Regions from separate parts of the Microbispora sp. NPDC004025 genome, predicted to be linked through region 2. Evidence: riboswitches for the same ligand, from Rfam matches in the RefSeq annotation. Region 2 holds a riboswitch; each other region holds the start of a gene.
What was found. A riboswitch is a leader RNA that binds a small molecule or an ion and turns the genes downstream of it on or off. The one in region 2 is predicted to bind cyclic di-AMP.

Region 1: linked by a shared signal. The riboswitch ahead of ACWEQG_RS03580 (C40 family peptidase) and the one ahead of ACWEQG_RS13070 (C40 family peptidase) in region 2 are both predicted to bind cyclic di-AMP.
Region 3: linked by a shared signal. The riboswitch ahead of ACWEQG_RS37770 (coiled-coil domain-containing protein) and the one ahead of ACWEQG_RS13070 (C40 family peptidase) in region 2 are both predicted to bind cyclic di-AMP.

What each region holds. Positions count from the first base shown of each region.
Region 1 covers NZ_JBSGHN010000001.1:723,429-728,011, reverse strand. The annotation lists gene ACWEQG_RS03590 (glycosyltransferase family 4 protein) at 1-529, opposite strand, end outside; gene ACWEQG_RS03585 (hypothetical protein) at 618-1,532, opposite strand; gene ACWEQG_RS03580 (C40 family peptidase) at 1,636-2,160, opposite strand; cyclic di-AMP (ydaO/yuaA leader) riboswitch at 2,282-2,440, opposite strand; gene ACWEQG_RS03575 (NlpC/P60 family protein) at 2,737-3,699, opposite strand; gene ACWEQG_RS03570 (NYN domain-containing protein) at 3,835-4,583, opposite strand, start outside.
Region 2 covers NZ_JBSGHN010000004.1:246,124-250,706, forward strand. The annotation lists gene ACWEQG_RS13060 (hypothetical protein) at 1-503, shown strand, start outside; gene ACWEQG_RS13065 (hypothetical protein) at 561-1,649, shown strand; cyclic di-AMP (ydaO/yuaA leader) riboswitch at 1,930-2,089, shown strand; gene ACWEQG_RS13070 (C40 family peptidase) at 2,426-2,761, shown strand; gene ACWEQG_RS13075 (non-reducing end alpha-L-arabinofuranosidase family hydrolase) at 2,895-4,373, opposite strand.
Region 3 covers NZ_JBSGHN010000026.1:17,038-21,620, forward strand. The annotation lists gene ACWEQG_RS37760 (DeoR/GlpR family DNA-binding transcription regulator) at 1-775, shown strand, start outside; gene galT (galactose-1-phosphate uridylyltransferase) at 813-1,871, shown strand; cyclic di-AMP (ydaO/yuaA leader) riboswitch at 1,944-2,082, shown strand; gene ACWEQG_RS37770 (coiled-coil domain-containing protein) at 2,096-3,028, shown strand; gene ACWEQG_RS37775 (hypothetical protein) at 3,094-3,525, opposite strand; gene ACWEQG_RS37780 (serine hydrolase domain-containing protein) at 3,848-4,583, shown strand, end outside.

The DNA of each region.
Region 1 (4,583 bases), on a different contig from region 2:
CGCCGCCCGCCCCGGGACGGAAGGCGGCGGTGTCCACGCCCGGCGCGAGCCGTACGAGCCGGGAGTCGGGGACGGCCCGGGCGATCCGGCGGCGGGTGTAGTCGCCGAGGTAGGTCACGACGTCGGCTCCCGCACCGATGCGGCGCAGCAGGGCGCGCGCGCCGGGCAGGCGGGCCCAGGACGCCTCGTGCCCGTGGGTGAGCATGACGACCCGGCCCGCGCCCGCGGCGCGCAGGGCGGGGGCGAGCAGCCCCAGCGGCGCCGCCGCGCCGAACACGACGGTGGCGCCGTCCTCGACCAGCGCCGCCGCCCTCCTCGCCACCGAGCGCGTCGGCAGCATCAGCGAGGAGGGGTGGCGGACCACCTCGTACGGCTGGCGGGCGTCGAAGTCCTCGCACCCCTTCCAGCGCGGGGCGTACACGACCACCGAGCCGGGCGGCCTGCGTGAGGCGAGGCCGTGCACGAACGCCTGGATGCCGCCCGGTCTGGGCGGGAAGTCGTTCGTGACGATCAGCGTCCGCTTCGTCATCCTCACCCCCGGCGTGCCACGCGCGGTCCGCCCGCGCCGCCCGAGAAGGCATTGTCGCAGCCGCGGCGGTCCCTCCGCGGAAACCCGATCAGGACCGGGCGAGCTGCCCGCGCGCGTACGCCCGCCATTCGAGGGTCAGGCGGCCGGGGGTCAGCCCGAGCACCTCCCGCAGGGCGGCGCCGATCTCCTCGCGCCGCGCGGCGCGGTAGAGGGCGACCAGCCTCCGCTCGCCGAACCGGGCGGCGATGTAGCGGCAGGCCAGCCACGCCTCCTCGTACGCCTGGGCGGGCCTGGCGGCGAAGTCGCCGGGCCCCGGCAGCTCCCGCAGCGCCGGCCTGCCGGCGGCCACGTCGGCGGCCAGCTCGGCGGCCACCGTGCGGACCGGCAGTCCGCTGTCCAGGTAGCCCACGTAGTCGGCGAAGCCCTCCATGAGCCACATCGGGACGGCGCGGGGGCCGGCGGTCGCGACGTGCGTCAGCTCATGGGTCACGACGACCAGGCGGCCGGTCGCGGACAGGCGGGCGAACGCGGCCGGCTGCACGATCACCCGGCCGCCGGTGGCGACGGCCGCCAGGCCCTCCACCTTCGCCGGCGCGGCCAGCACGGCGGTCTGTTCCTCGCCCCGGGGCACGAGGACCACCGCGCCGCCGTACCCGCCCCAGATCCTCCGCACCGTACGGTCCGCACGATCGGCCAGCTCGGCGATCTCGGCGACCAGCGGCCGGGGCGACCCGACGACGACAGCGCGCGCGCCGCGGGCGACGGAGGCGCCGGTCCACATGCCCGGATGCTCCCGCACGGCGGCGCGGGCGTCGAGCCGCAGGGCGAGCAGTGGATCGGGCGCGGCCGCGGCCTCCGGCCCGGCCAGCAGCGCGGCCAGCGCGACGGCCACGGCCGCGGCACGGCGGGGACGGACTCCGTGGGACGGATTCGCGGGCCGGCGCCGGTCGGCCTCGGCGCGCACGCCCGGCACGCCCCCGGGCACGCCGCTCGTGACAGTCACGCCGTGCATGGTAGCCAGCGCATGCCACGGCCCCGTCCACCTCGGCGAGGTGGACGGGGCCGCAAGGACGGCACCGGTCGAGGGGGCTTGGTGACCGGCGCCCTCAGACGCCCGGACGGACGGCACCCACGAAGGTGCTCCTCCGGTAGGCGTCCAGCTTGTCGATCCGCACCCGCGTGCCGCTGTGCGGAGCGTGGACCATCTTGCCGTGCCCGACGTACATGCCGACGTGGCCGCCGCCGCTGGTGAAGATCAGGTCACCGGGCTTGAAGTGCCCCCAGGACACCTTCTTCCTGACCGCGCCCCGGATGGACCACGTCGTGCGCGGCAGCCGTACGCCCGCCTTGCGCCAGGCGTACTGGACCAGGCCCGAGCAGTCGAACGCGCCCGGTCCGGTGGCCCCGTAGCGATAGGGGTCGCCGATCTGCTTCCTGGCGGTCTGCACCGCGCGCAGGGCTTTGGCCCGCTGGAGCGCGCTTCTGCTGACCTTCCGTTTGGCGGCGGACTTCTTCTTCGTCGCCTGCTTCTTCGCCGCGGCCTGGCGGGCGGTGGTGTTCGCACCGGTCGCCGTGGCCGTCTTCGGGGCCGTCTTCGTCTCGGGGGCTGTCTTGACGACCGTGACCGTCACCGTGTCGGCCGCCGCCGGATGCGCACCGGCGACCCCTACGGATGCCGTCAGAGCGGCACTTCCAAGGGCAATTCGGGCAATACGGGACAGGCTAGCGGGGGTGGTAGACAGGATCTCTCCTCGGCTCTTCCGCAAACGCCTACCGGGTTAGCTGACGGGTTCGGGCTGGGAAGCCGCCCTACGGCGCGCGATGCGCCGATTCACCCCGGACCTTCGCGTGAAGGTCGATGGTTCCCCGGCTCCGTGCCTCCTGACTGCACGGACTCGGCAGGCCACCGGCGCCGGGGATCCCGCGAGGGGGGTGTTGGGGGCGCCGATGACGGTGGAATTGTTTCGCTACCGGCCGGCCGGACCGGTTCGCGGCGGCGAGGCGTGCTCGCCGCGGCCCAGAAGCTACCCAGGACCCGGCGTGTTCGGCAAAGCCCCGCCGCCGGATAAAGATCGGATAACGAAGGCCGCGGAGAAGAAACCGCAGCTTACCCGCAGCACGGTTGGCTAAATGTGACTCTACTCACAGTCCCGCCACAGACGCTCAATTCGGTCACTTGAGCCACAGCCTCACAGCACGGCGAGACGTCAGGGACGGACGGCGCCGATGGCGCGATACTCGGCGAGTGTGACAACTTTCACAACATCTCCGGTCTGCGGAGCGTGGACGACCTTGCCGTCGCCGGCGTAGATGCCGACGTGCCCGTACCCGGCGTGCCAGAGCAGATCGCCCGGCTGGAGCTCGTCCAGCGAGACCCTGCGGCTCGCACCCCAGGCCCACTGCTCGTAGCTCGTCCGGGGCAGGGTCACTCCCGCGGCCGACCAGGCGGCCTGCACGAGACCCGAGCAGTCCCAGGAGTCCGGCCCGGTGCCTCCGTAGCGGTACGGCTTGCCGACCTGCTTGTAGGCGAACTGGAGCGCCGCCAGCGCGTTGCCCGACGCCGGCCCGGTGTAGACGATGCCGGCGCTGTTCGGGTTGCCCGGGTTGTACGTCCCGAGCGAGCGCAGCAGCTTCATCTGCTCCCTGACGAGCTTGTCGACCTTCTCCTTCTCGTCGGCGAGCTCGCTCCTGACGTCGGCGGCCTCGTCGTAGGACGCCTTGCTCTGGTCACGGCGGTCCTTGAGGCCCTGGATGGCGCTCTCGTACTCCCGGAGCCGCCCGGCGCGCTCGGCCGAGATGTGGTTGAACGTGGCGAGGCCGCTGAGCATGGAGTCGGGGTTCGAGCTGTAGAAGACGCCGCCCCACGAGCCCATCTCGCCGATTTGGTAGCTGTTGACGGCCATCGTGACCAGCCCGGAGCGGAGCTCCTCCACCCGGACGTTGTGCTTCTTGTAGTCCTCGTTGACGGCGAGGTACTTCCGCCTCGCCTTCTTCCACTTCTCGTTGGCCGCGTTGTAGCGGTCCACGAGCTTGTCGGCCTGCTCGTTGAGCTTGTTCAGCTTCGCCTTGGCCTGCGCGACAGTGGGCTTCGGATCCGCCTGCGCGCCCGTCACCGGCATCAGCAGGACCACGGCGGCCAAACCGGCGGCCACCGGCACACGCCCTCGCACTGAGGCCCCCTTTAGATCTACGAAACCTGCGCGCGACTCTATCCAGGCGATCATGAAGCTTCAACCTGGTCGCAGGTATTCGCCGCGGTCATGACACAGGGCGACCAGGCGCGTCCGGAGCGTGCGTACGGGCGCTCAACCGCGGCCGAGCCGGCGCAGCAGCAGGAGCGAGGGCACCGGGCGCGCGCCCATGCGGCGCACCGACTCGGCCACTTCCCGGTCGGAGGAGACGACCGCGATCGCCCGCCCCGAGGGCTCCGCCCGCACCAGCGTGCGGATGAGGTCGTCGGCGATCTCCCCGGGCGCGCTGAACATCACCCGGACCCCGCGCGGCGCGGACACCTGGACGGGCCCGTTGAGCTCGGCGCCGTCGAAGACGCACGTCACCTCCGCCCGCGTCTGGACGGCGAGCCCGCCGAGCCCGGTGAGCAGCCGGGCCCGCTGGTCGGCGAGGGTCAGCGAGGGGTAGCCGGTCTTGGTCACGTTATAACCGTCGACGATCAGGTGCAGGTGAGGGAGGGCCAGGAGCTGATCGAGCAGCTGGGGGTCGTCGTTGGCCAGCGCCCGCGCGGGCACGGCCGTCACGCCCGGCTCGCCCGGCACGACGGCGGTCACGTAGTCGGCCGGCCTGCTGATCGTGGTGGGCAGGCCGAGCTCCTTGCGCAGCCCCGCGGCGGTGTCCTGCAGCGCGTCCAGCAGCACCCGGACCCGGGCGTCCTCGATGCTGCGGCCCTCGCGGGCGGCCCTGCGGCTCGCCTCCAGCTGGCGCTCGGCGTCCGCCAGGCGTTCCTTGAGCCGGCGCAGCTCGGTCTCGGCCGCGCCGTTGGCGCTCGCGACCCTGGCCCGCGCCTCGGCCGTCTCCGCCTCCAGCTCGGCCGCCCTGG
Region 2 (4,583 bases):
AGACGCTGCCACTGCCCGCAGGCAGGGACGACTGGAACCTCGCGGGGTTCAGCCCGGACAGTGAACGGCTGCTGCTGCAGGGGGTGGTAGGGGGCCGCGTGACGGTGTTCGACCGGGCGCTGCGTGCCCGGTTGCGGCCGAAGACGCGAAGGTGGGCGGTGGCCCTGGCGAACGACTACGTGACGGCGGCGGTGCCCGTCGGCTCGTGGCCGGAGTCCCGCAAGCTGCGCCTGCTCAACCTGCGCACCGGCCACGAGAGCGGCACCGTGACCGTGCGGCTGCCCCGCGGGCAGCAGATCGACGACCTCGACTTCGACACGGCGGGGCGCGTGGTCGTCCGCTCGCGGACCAAGACGGGCGTGGCGGTCTACCGGGTCTCGAAGACGACCGGCAAGGCGACGCTGCTGCGGACGCTCACCCGGCCCGACACACGGATCTGGGTGCTCCCGGGCGACAGCACGTACGAGCCGTGGACGGAGAAGGCGAGCAAATCGTCCCGGTGACGAAGTGAACTGATCCTCTCCTCCGAACGTCATCCTCATGACGGAAGGGGAGGCGTTGTGCGTACCGCGATCGTCTCGGGGATGACGGCGCTCGGGCTGGCGTGCGCGCCCGCCGTGGCGGCCTCCGGCGTGACCCACGAGGGCGGCCGGGCCGGGGAGACCGCCGCGTGGCGGCTGGCCAGGGTGAACACCCTGCCCGGTGACGACGTCCTCGACGACGTGACGGTCCTGGCCGACGGCTCGGTGTGGGCGGCCGGTCACCGGGTCGCGAACGGGAAGCAGCGGGGCCTGGTCCAGAGGTACGACGGCCGGGCGTGGCAGGTGGTCCCCGGCGCCCCGGCGTACGAGCTGAAGGCCGTGGCGGCCACCTCGAACAGCAACGCTTGGGTCTTCGGCCAGGGGAAGGCCGCCCGGTGGAACGGCCGCGCGTGGACCACCTTCTCGCTGGGCGGCGCGTTCTCGGCGACGGACGCCGACGCGACAGGCGCGAAGGACGTCTGGGCGGTGGCCGGGTCCTCGGCCTCGGCCAGGCACTGGAACGGATCCTCGTGGAAGAGCGTCCGGCTGCCGGCCCACGCCGCCGCCGTCGACGCGTACAGGGCCCGCGATGTCTGGGCGGCGGGCAGCAAGGGCGACCGTCCCGCGATCATGCGGTGGAACGGAGGGTCCTGGGCGCTGGTGCCCACGCCCGCGGTCAAGCTGCCCGCCCCCGACGCCGTCGCGTTCCTCGCCGACATCGCCGTCGTGAGCCCGGGGAACGTGTGGGCCGTCGGCGGCGTCACCTGGGAGGGCGCGGACGACGAGGGTGACGACGTCACCTACAACCGCACCCTGGTGATGCGCTGGAACGGCACGTCCTGGTCCGCCTCGGTCGGCGCCGCCAACGCGCAGCCGTACACGGAGGTGGAGCCCGACGGCAAGGGCGGCATGTGGGTCGTGCAGGGCAACTGGAACCCCACTCTGTGGCACGTGACGGGCTCGGCGTGGAGGAGCGTCCCCCTCCCCCGGAAGGCGGGCACCGACGCCGTCCTGTCCTCGATCGCGCGCAGGCCGGGCACGGCGGCGCTGTGGGGCGCGGGTTTCACCGTGCCGCAGGGCGACCCCGACGACCCCTCGGCCAACGGCACGTTCTGGCGTACGCGCTGATCTTCACGATGCCGGGAGCTTCTCTCCGGCTCTCGTGCGGGTGTGACGAGCGTCACGTTTCCCCGATAACGCTGCTCTGACCTGCGGCTATGCGGACATGATCCCTTTTATGGGCTTCTTACCCTTTATGTGTCCTTTGCCCGAATATGGGGGAGCTTGGTAGTTTCCTTGCCCTGTGACGGCGGCGTACCCCATGACGCCGCCGTCGCGGAACCGGCACCGCCGTGCTTGAAAACGAAAATCCACTGTCACCGTCGTCATGTCCTCTCCGCCCCCCAGGGCGCCGGTGACGCCGAATCCGTGCGGCAAGGAAGCACGGAGCCGGGGAACCAGTCGACCTTCGCACGAAGGTCCGGGGTGAATCGGCGCGCCGAGCGCCGTAGGGCGACTTCCCTGCCCGAATCCGTCAGCTAACCCGGTAGGCGCAAGCGGAAGACTCTAGGAGAGACCCCCTGTCTACCAACCCCGCCACCCTGTCCCGCATCGCCCGCGTCACGATCGGTGGCGTCGCGCTCACCGCCTCTGTAGCGGCGTTCGGCGCGCTGCCCGCGGCCGCCGCACCGGGGACGGTCACGGCACCACAGCCCGCCTCGACGCTCATCCCGCCCCAGCCCCCCGCGACGGGAGCCACCCCGGCGCCCACGACCCCGACCCCGATCCCGACCACGGCGGCGACCCCGGCGGCGGCCGCCGCCGGGGCCACCCCGGACGCCGCCGCGGCCAAGAAGCTCAGCAAGTCCGCTCTCCAGCAGGAGAAGGCCGAGCGCGCCATCAAGGTGGCGAAGAAGCAGCTCGGCGACCCCTACGTGTGGGGCGCCACAGGCCCGCGGGCGTTCGACTGCTCCGGGCTGGTCCAGTTCGCCTGGCGCAAGGCCGGGATCAAGCTCCCGCGCACGACGTGGTCCATGCTCAACGCCGCCAAGAAGAAGGTCCGCCTGGCCCACCTCAAGCCCGGCGACCTCGTCTTCACCAGCGGCGGCGGCCACGTGGGCATGTACATCGGGCACAAGAAGGTGATCAACGCCCCCCACAGCGGCGCGGTGGTCCGCATCGACAGCCTCAAGGGCTACTGGAGGAGCAGCTTCCTCACCGCCGTACGTCCGGGGGTCTGACACCGGGGCGCGCGGGGTTCCCGGCCTGCGTCGGCGCGGGCCGGGAACCCCGCGCGCGCCCGCGCCCTCGGAACCAGGAAACCTCCGGTCGGGCGACACCGACCGGAGGTCTCATGAATCCTGCGTCACATCATCAGCGCTGCAGCGTCAGCACGCCCGGCCGGTAGGGCAGGAGGCCGTAGTCGCCGCCGGAGCTGGGGCTACGACCCTGGTAGAGCAGCTGCAGGTTGCAGGCGTCGACGGTCTTGGTCTGGTCGGGGTTGTTGCGGACCAGGTCACCGTGGCTGATGTCGTTGGTCCAGGTGGCGCCGCTGTTGGCCTTGCCCGCGAAGGGGTTGCTCTCGCTGGTGGCCTGCGGGGTCCACGAACCACCCAGGCTGGTCGCCGTGTACGAGCGGAAGTAACGGCCCTGCGAGCCGATCGACTCGACCAGCATCAGGTACTTGTTCAGGCCCTGGAGCTTGTAGACCTCGACGCCCTCGAACAGGTTGTTCGTCGTGTCGCTCATGATCGTGGTGTAGTTGGAGCCGAAGCTGCTCGGGAAGTTCCCGATGGGCATGCTCTGCCGGTAGATCTTGCCGTTGTCGCCGGCGAAGAACAGGTACATGTTCTGGCCGTCACCGATGAGGGTCTGGTCGATGGGGCCGGTGCCGGAGCCGGTGATGCTCGCCGTGGACAGCGTCTGCTGCGCGGACCAGCTGTTCACGTTGCTGGGGTCGCTGGAGGTCCGGTAGGAGAAGGCGGTTCCGCCCCACTGGTAGGCCAGCACCCAGATGTTCTTCGGAGCGAAGTAGAACAGCGTGGGCGCGACGGCCGAGAAGGGCATCGTGTTCTGGCTGGCCGAGGCCATGTCGGACCAGTTGGTGAACAGGCCGAAGTTCATCGAACCCCAGCTCGTGCCCGTGTTGTGCGTCGTCGCGTAGACCAGGTGCTTGCCGTTGTAGACGACGTTGGTGAAGTCCTTGAGCGAAACCCACCCGGACTTCGGGTTCGCCAGCGAGCCCGTGGAGCTCCAGCGGTACGTCGACGGGAGGTCGCACGTGCCGCCGGTCGGCGTCACCGTCGGGGACGGTGACGAGCTCGGGCCGCCGCCTCCGCGGATGCTCCACTTCTGGTTGTCGCCGCCCCAGCAGCTGTAGAGCTGGACCTGGCTGCCGTTGGCGGTGCCGGCGCCGACGACGTCCAGGCACAGCCCGGACGCGACGCCCACGATGGTGCCGTCGGAGTTCTGGCGCCACTTCTGGTTGTTCTGGCCGTTGCAGGACCAGATCACGACCTTGGTGCCGTTCGTCGTGCCCATGTTGTAGGCGTCCACGCACCGGGTGCCGTTGAAGGTCCGCAGCTCACCGGCGGAGGTGAACTCGAAGCCCTGGTTCGCCTGCCCGTTGCAGTCGTAGATCTGCAGAGCGGTGCCCAGCGCGTCGGTGTTGCCCGCCACGTCCAGGCAACGCCCCGACGCAGCGCTCACCAGGGGTGCGGGCGCCGCCGACGCCGGCACCGCCCACGTCGCGGTGGCCGCCACCAACGCGGCCAGCACCGCCACGAGGCGTACGCCGACACCGACCGGCGAACGACGCCGGCCGCTCGTCATACGAATGGGGGGTGAATCCATTGTTTCGTTCTCCTCCTTCGGGGGGTGAAAGCGTGGCGAAGCAGGCCACGCCAGGAAAAACCGCAGCGATTGCACGGTGGCGGACAGGTACCGTCCGCGATGGAAGGGCCAAGGGCGACCACGGATCTGTTAGCGCTAACATCTTGCGCAATCCCGGGTTCCTCTCCCTCGGCTACTCGTCGGTGATGGTGCAGCGGCGCGGATACGACC
Region 3 (4,583 bases), on a different contig from region 2:
CCTGGAGAGGGTGCGCAGAACCGGCGGGGTGCGCGTCGCGCAGCTCGTACGCGACCTCGGGGTCTCGGACATGACGATCCGCCGCGACCTGGAGGTCCTCGCGGAACGCGGCCTGATCGTCAAGGTGCACGGCGGGGCGACCGCCACCGGCACCGGCTCGACGGAGGAGCCGGGCTTCGCGGCCAAGTCGGTGCGGCAGCAGGCCGAGAAGGAGGCCATCGCCCGCCGGGCGGCCATGCTCGTACGGCCGGGCAGTTCGGTCGCCCTGTCGGCCGGAACCACGACCTGGACGCTCGCCCACCACCTGGTGGACGTGCCCGAACTGACTGTGATCACCAACTCCGTGCAGGTGGCCGACGTCTTCCACCGGGCGGGGCGGCCCGACCAGACCGTGGTGCTGGTGGGAGGCGTGCGCACGCCCTCCGACGCCCTGGTCGGCCCGGTGGCCGTGGCGGCCGTCCGCTCCCTGAACGTCGACACGCTCATGCTCGGTGTGCACGGCATGAGCGTCAGGGCGGGATACACCACGCCCAACCTGCTGGAGGCGGAGACCGACCGCGCTCTCATCGCGGCCGCCCAGCAGCTCGTGGTCCTGGCCGACCACACCAAGTGGGGGACGATCGGCATCAGCACGATCGCCGCCCTCGGCGAGGCCGACGTGGTCGTGAGCGACGTCGGCCTGCCGGATGAGGCGCGCGCCGAGCTGTCGGAGCACGCCGGCGAGCTCCTCCTCGCCGATCCGTCCGGGGAATCCGCACTGGAAACCGCCCTGTGACGCCGAACACCGCACGCCGATAGTTGGAGACCGCTTCGTGAAGCGCACCATCACCCATCTCGCCGACGGCCGCGAGCTCATCTACTTCGACCGGCGCGACGACGCCGACCACAGCGCCACCGACCCCAGGGACCTACCGCCGCGCCCGCTCGCCTCCGAGTTGCGCTACGACCCCCTGATGGACGAGTGGGTGGCCGTCGCCCGGCATCGTCAGACGCGCACCCACCTGCCGTCCGCCCAGGAGTGCCCGCTCTGCCCGGCACATCCCGGCTCGGAGATCCCCTCGCCGTACGAGGTGGCGGTGTTCGAGAACCGGTTCCCGTCGTTCAGCTTCAACACCGGAGCGTACGAGCAGGTGGGCGGCCTGAGCGAGGTGCGGCCGGGGATCGGGCGCTGTGAGGTGGTCTGCTTCACCTCCGACCACAACGCGTCGTTCAGCTCCCTGAGCGACGAGCAGGCCGAGCTGGTCGTCGAGGCGTGGGCCGACCGTACGGCCGAGCTGTCCGCGCTGCCCGGCGTGGAACAGGTCTTCTGCTTCGAGAACCGCGGCGCCGAGATCGGCATCACGCTGCCGCATCCTCACGGGCAGATCTACGCCTATCCGTACGTCACGCCGCGTACGCGCCAGATGCTGGACACCGCCGCCCGTCACCGGGGCGGCAACCTGTTCGCGGACGTCCTGGCCGCCGAGCGGAAGGGCCCCCGGGTGGTGGCCGCCAACGAGCACTGGACGGCCTTCGTCCCGGCCGCCGCGCGGTACCCGTTCGAGGTGCACGTCTACCCGCACCGCCGGGTGCCCGACATCCCCGCCCTGTCGCCCGAGGAACGGGCCGCCTTCGCGCCGCTCTACATCGAGGTGCTGCGCCGCCTCGACGGGCTGTTCGGCGTCGTCATGCCGTACGTCGCCGCCTGGCACCAGGCCCCGGTCACCTACCGGCGCGACCTGGCCTACCTTCACCTCCAGCTCTTCACGATCCGGCGGGCGCCGAACAAGCTGAAGTACCTCGCCGGCTCGGAGTCGGCGATGGGCGCGTTCGTCAACGACGTGCTCCCGGAGGAGGCCGCCCGGATGCTCCGTGAAGTGGTCACGGCTTGATCACCGTAACGGTTGCGACTTGGGTGGCACCTGCGGTTTCTTTACCAGTAGTATCCCGGAGCACCGGCTGTCACAGCCGGTACGCCTAATCCCGGGCGCCTCGCCCGGGAGCCGGGGACCCAACCACGCATCTGGGGTCAAGGCAGCCGCCTGCCCGGGCTCCTCCAGCCCGCACCCGTCAGCTAACCCGGCCGGCATGTGGAGAGGAGTGGGCTCTGCCCCGCGTGTTCCCCCTGGCTGTCGGTGTGCTCGCCTCCGCCGCCCTCGTGTTCGGCGCGGCCGCCCCGGGCGCCGCCGACCCCAAGCCCACGGAGAAGCAGCTCAAGCAGGAGCTGTCGGACCTGCGGAAGAGGATCGACCGCCTGATCGCCGACTACAACGCCAAACGAGTCGCGCTCGCCAAGGCCCGTGTCGAGGAGAAGGCCGCGCGCGGCCGGCTGGCCAAGGCGGAGGCCGATTACGAGGTCGCCAGGGACGCCGTACGGCAGATGGCCGGGCTGCGCTACCAGACGGACAGCTCGATGGCGCTGCCCGACATGAACACCGCCGCGCTGAACTACCAGCTCAAACAGGAGCAGGCCGCCAGGCTCGAGCACTTCGACCAGATCCGCGCCGAGCGGCAACGGGCCGCGGACGCCGCCGAGACGCTCACCGGACAGCTCAAGACGCAGGCCGCCGAGGTCGCCGCACAGCGCGAGGACGCCGAAGACCTCATCGACAAGATCAAGGGCAAGCTCGACGCCCTCATCCCGATCGCCCCGGGCAGACGGGCCGGCGGTTCGTGGGCGCCGGAGCTGCCCGCCGGCTCCGACAACATCACCCCCCGTATGCGGCTCATGCGCACCGAGGTCGACAAGGCCTTCAACCTGCGGTTTCCGGTGGGCTGCTACCGCGCGGAGAACAGCGGCGAGCACCCCCTCGGCCGCGCCTGCGACTTCATGATGAGCTCGGGCGGCGCCATGCCCTCCCCCGAGATGAAGGCGCTCGGCGACAGCCTGGCCGCCTGGGCCATCAAGAACGGGCCGAAGCTGGGCGTGATGTACGTGATCTGGCAGCAGCGCATCTACAACCTCGGCCATCCGGGCTGGCGGACCATGTCCGATCGCGGCGGAGTCACCGCCAACCACTACGACCACGTCCACATCTCGATGTACTGACCTGTCTGGGCGTTCGCGGGGGAGGCCGGCCACCTCGGCGAGCGAGGCGGCCGGGCCGTTCCGGGTCAGGCGGGGATCTGCTTCTCGTGCCAGGTGTAGTAGAGGTAGGTGCTGCCGGGCCCGGTCAGCGTGCCGTAGACCTGCCAGAAGGTGTTGGCGCCGGGCGAGAAGCGGAAGATCTTGTCCCCAGGCCGGTCGTCCACGATCACTCGCTGTGACCCGGTGGGCCCGATCCGGACCTCGATCGTGAACGTCTCGGTGTCGGGGATGTCGAGGCAGACCTCGTGCGTGTACGCCGTCGAACCGGCGATGTTGTAGAGGCGATTGTCCACCGCCGGCGCCTCGACGTTGGTGGGGACGTATTTGTTGACGACATAGGTGTACCCGCCCGTGGAGCAGTCCACTGCGGATGTGTCCGCGGACGCGGGGCCGACGCCGGTGAGCGTGGCGCCGAGAACGCCGCCGGCGACGGCGAGAACGGAGATGGTGCGCTTCATGCCTCTCCTCATCCGTGCGGTGACCCTTCACCCAAGTAGTTGAAGGGTGAATTGATTTTGATCACATCTGCCACATATGCACAAGCCTGAGCAATGAACCGTTCATCTCTGAGTCAAGGCGGTCAGGTTCGGCCTCCACAGTCGATGAACGGCCTGCTTGTGCTCTGCGAGCACCCGCGATCCGGAAGAGAACGTCGTCTTCGCCGTTGACGAGGTTTCATCGATGGACTAACTTCGTCTCTGCGAGAGACGGCACCGCATCACCGTGCCCGCCTCGTCGGCTCCTGCCCACACACCCCGATCGTTCGGAAGGCGATGACGCATGCCCGGAATCGGCGGCGAGACCGCACCTGGATTCGAAGCAGTACGTGAGGCGTTCGCGGCGAACCTGTCCGGCGGGCAGGAGGTCGGGGCCGCGGTCGCCGTCTACCTGCACGGCCGGAAGGTCGTCGACCTGTGGGGCGGGATCGCCGACCCCGGGACGGGCCGCCCCTGGGACCGCGACACCCTGGCGGTCGTGTTCTCCACCACCAAGGGCGTCACCGCCGCCTGCGCGCACCTGCTGGCCGAGCGGGGCGAACTGGACCTGGACGCACCCGTCGCCGGCTACTGGCCGGAGTTCGCGGCGAACGGCAAGGACCGCATCCCGGTGCGCTGGCTGCTCACCCACCAGGCCGGACTGCCCGCGATCGACAACCCGATCACCCCGGCGGAGGCGATCGCCTGGGACCCGATGGTGACCGCGCTGGCCGCCCAGCGGCCGCTCTGGGAGCCGGGCACCGCGCACGGCTACCACGCGCACACGTACGGCTGGCTGGTCGGCGAGGTGGTCCGCCGGGTGACGGGCCGCAGCCTCGGCGCCTTCCTCGCCGAGGAGATCGCCGCACCGCTCGGCCTCGACCTGTGGATCGGGCTGCCGGAAGCCGAGCAGCACCGGGTCAGCCGGATCGTCGCCACCCCGATCGACCTCGGCGCGCTGACCGGGATCGACCTGGACGCCCTCCCCGAGTCCGCGCGCGAGGTGATGCGCGCCTACGCCGATCCCACGTCGCTCACCA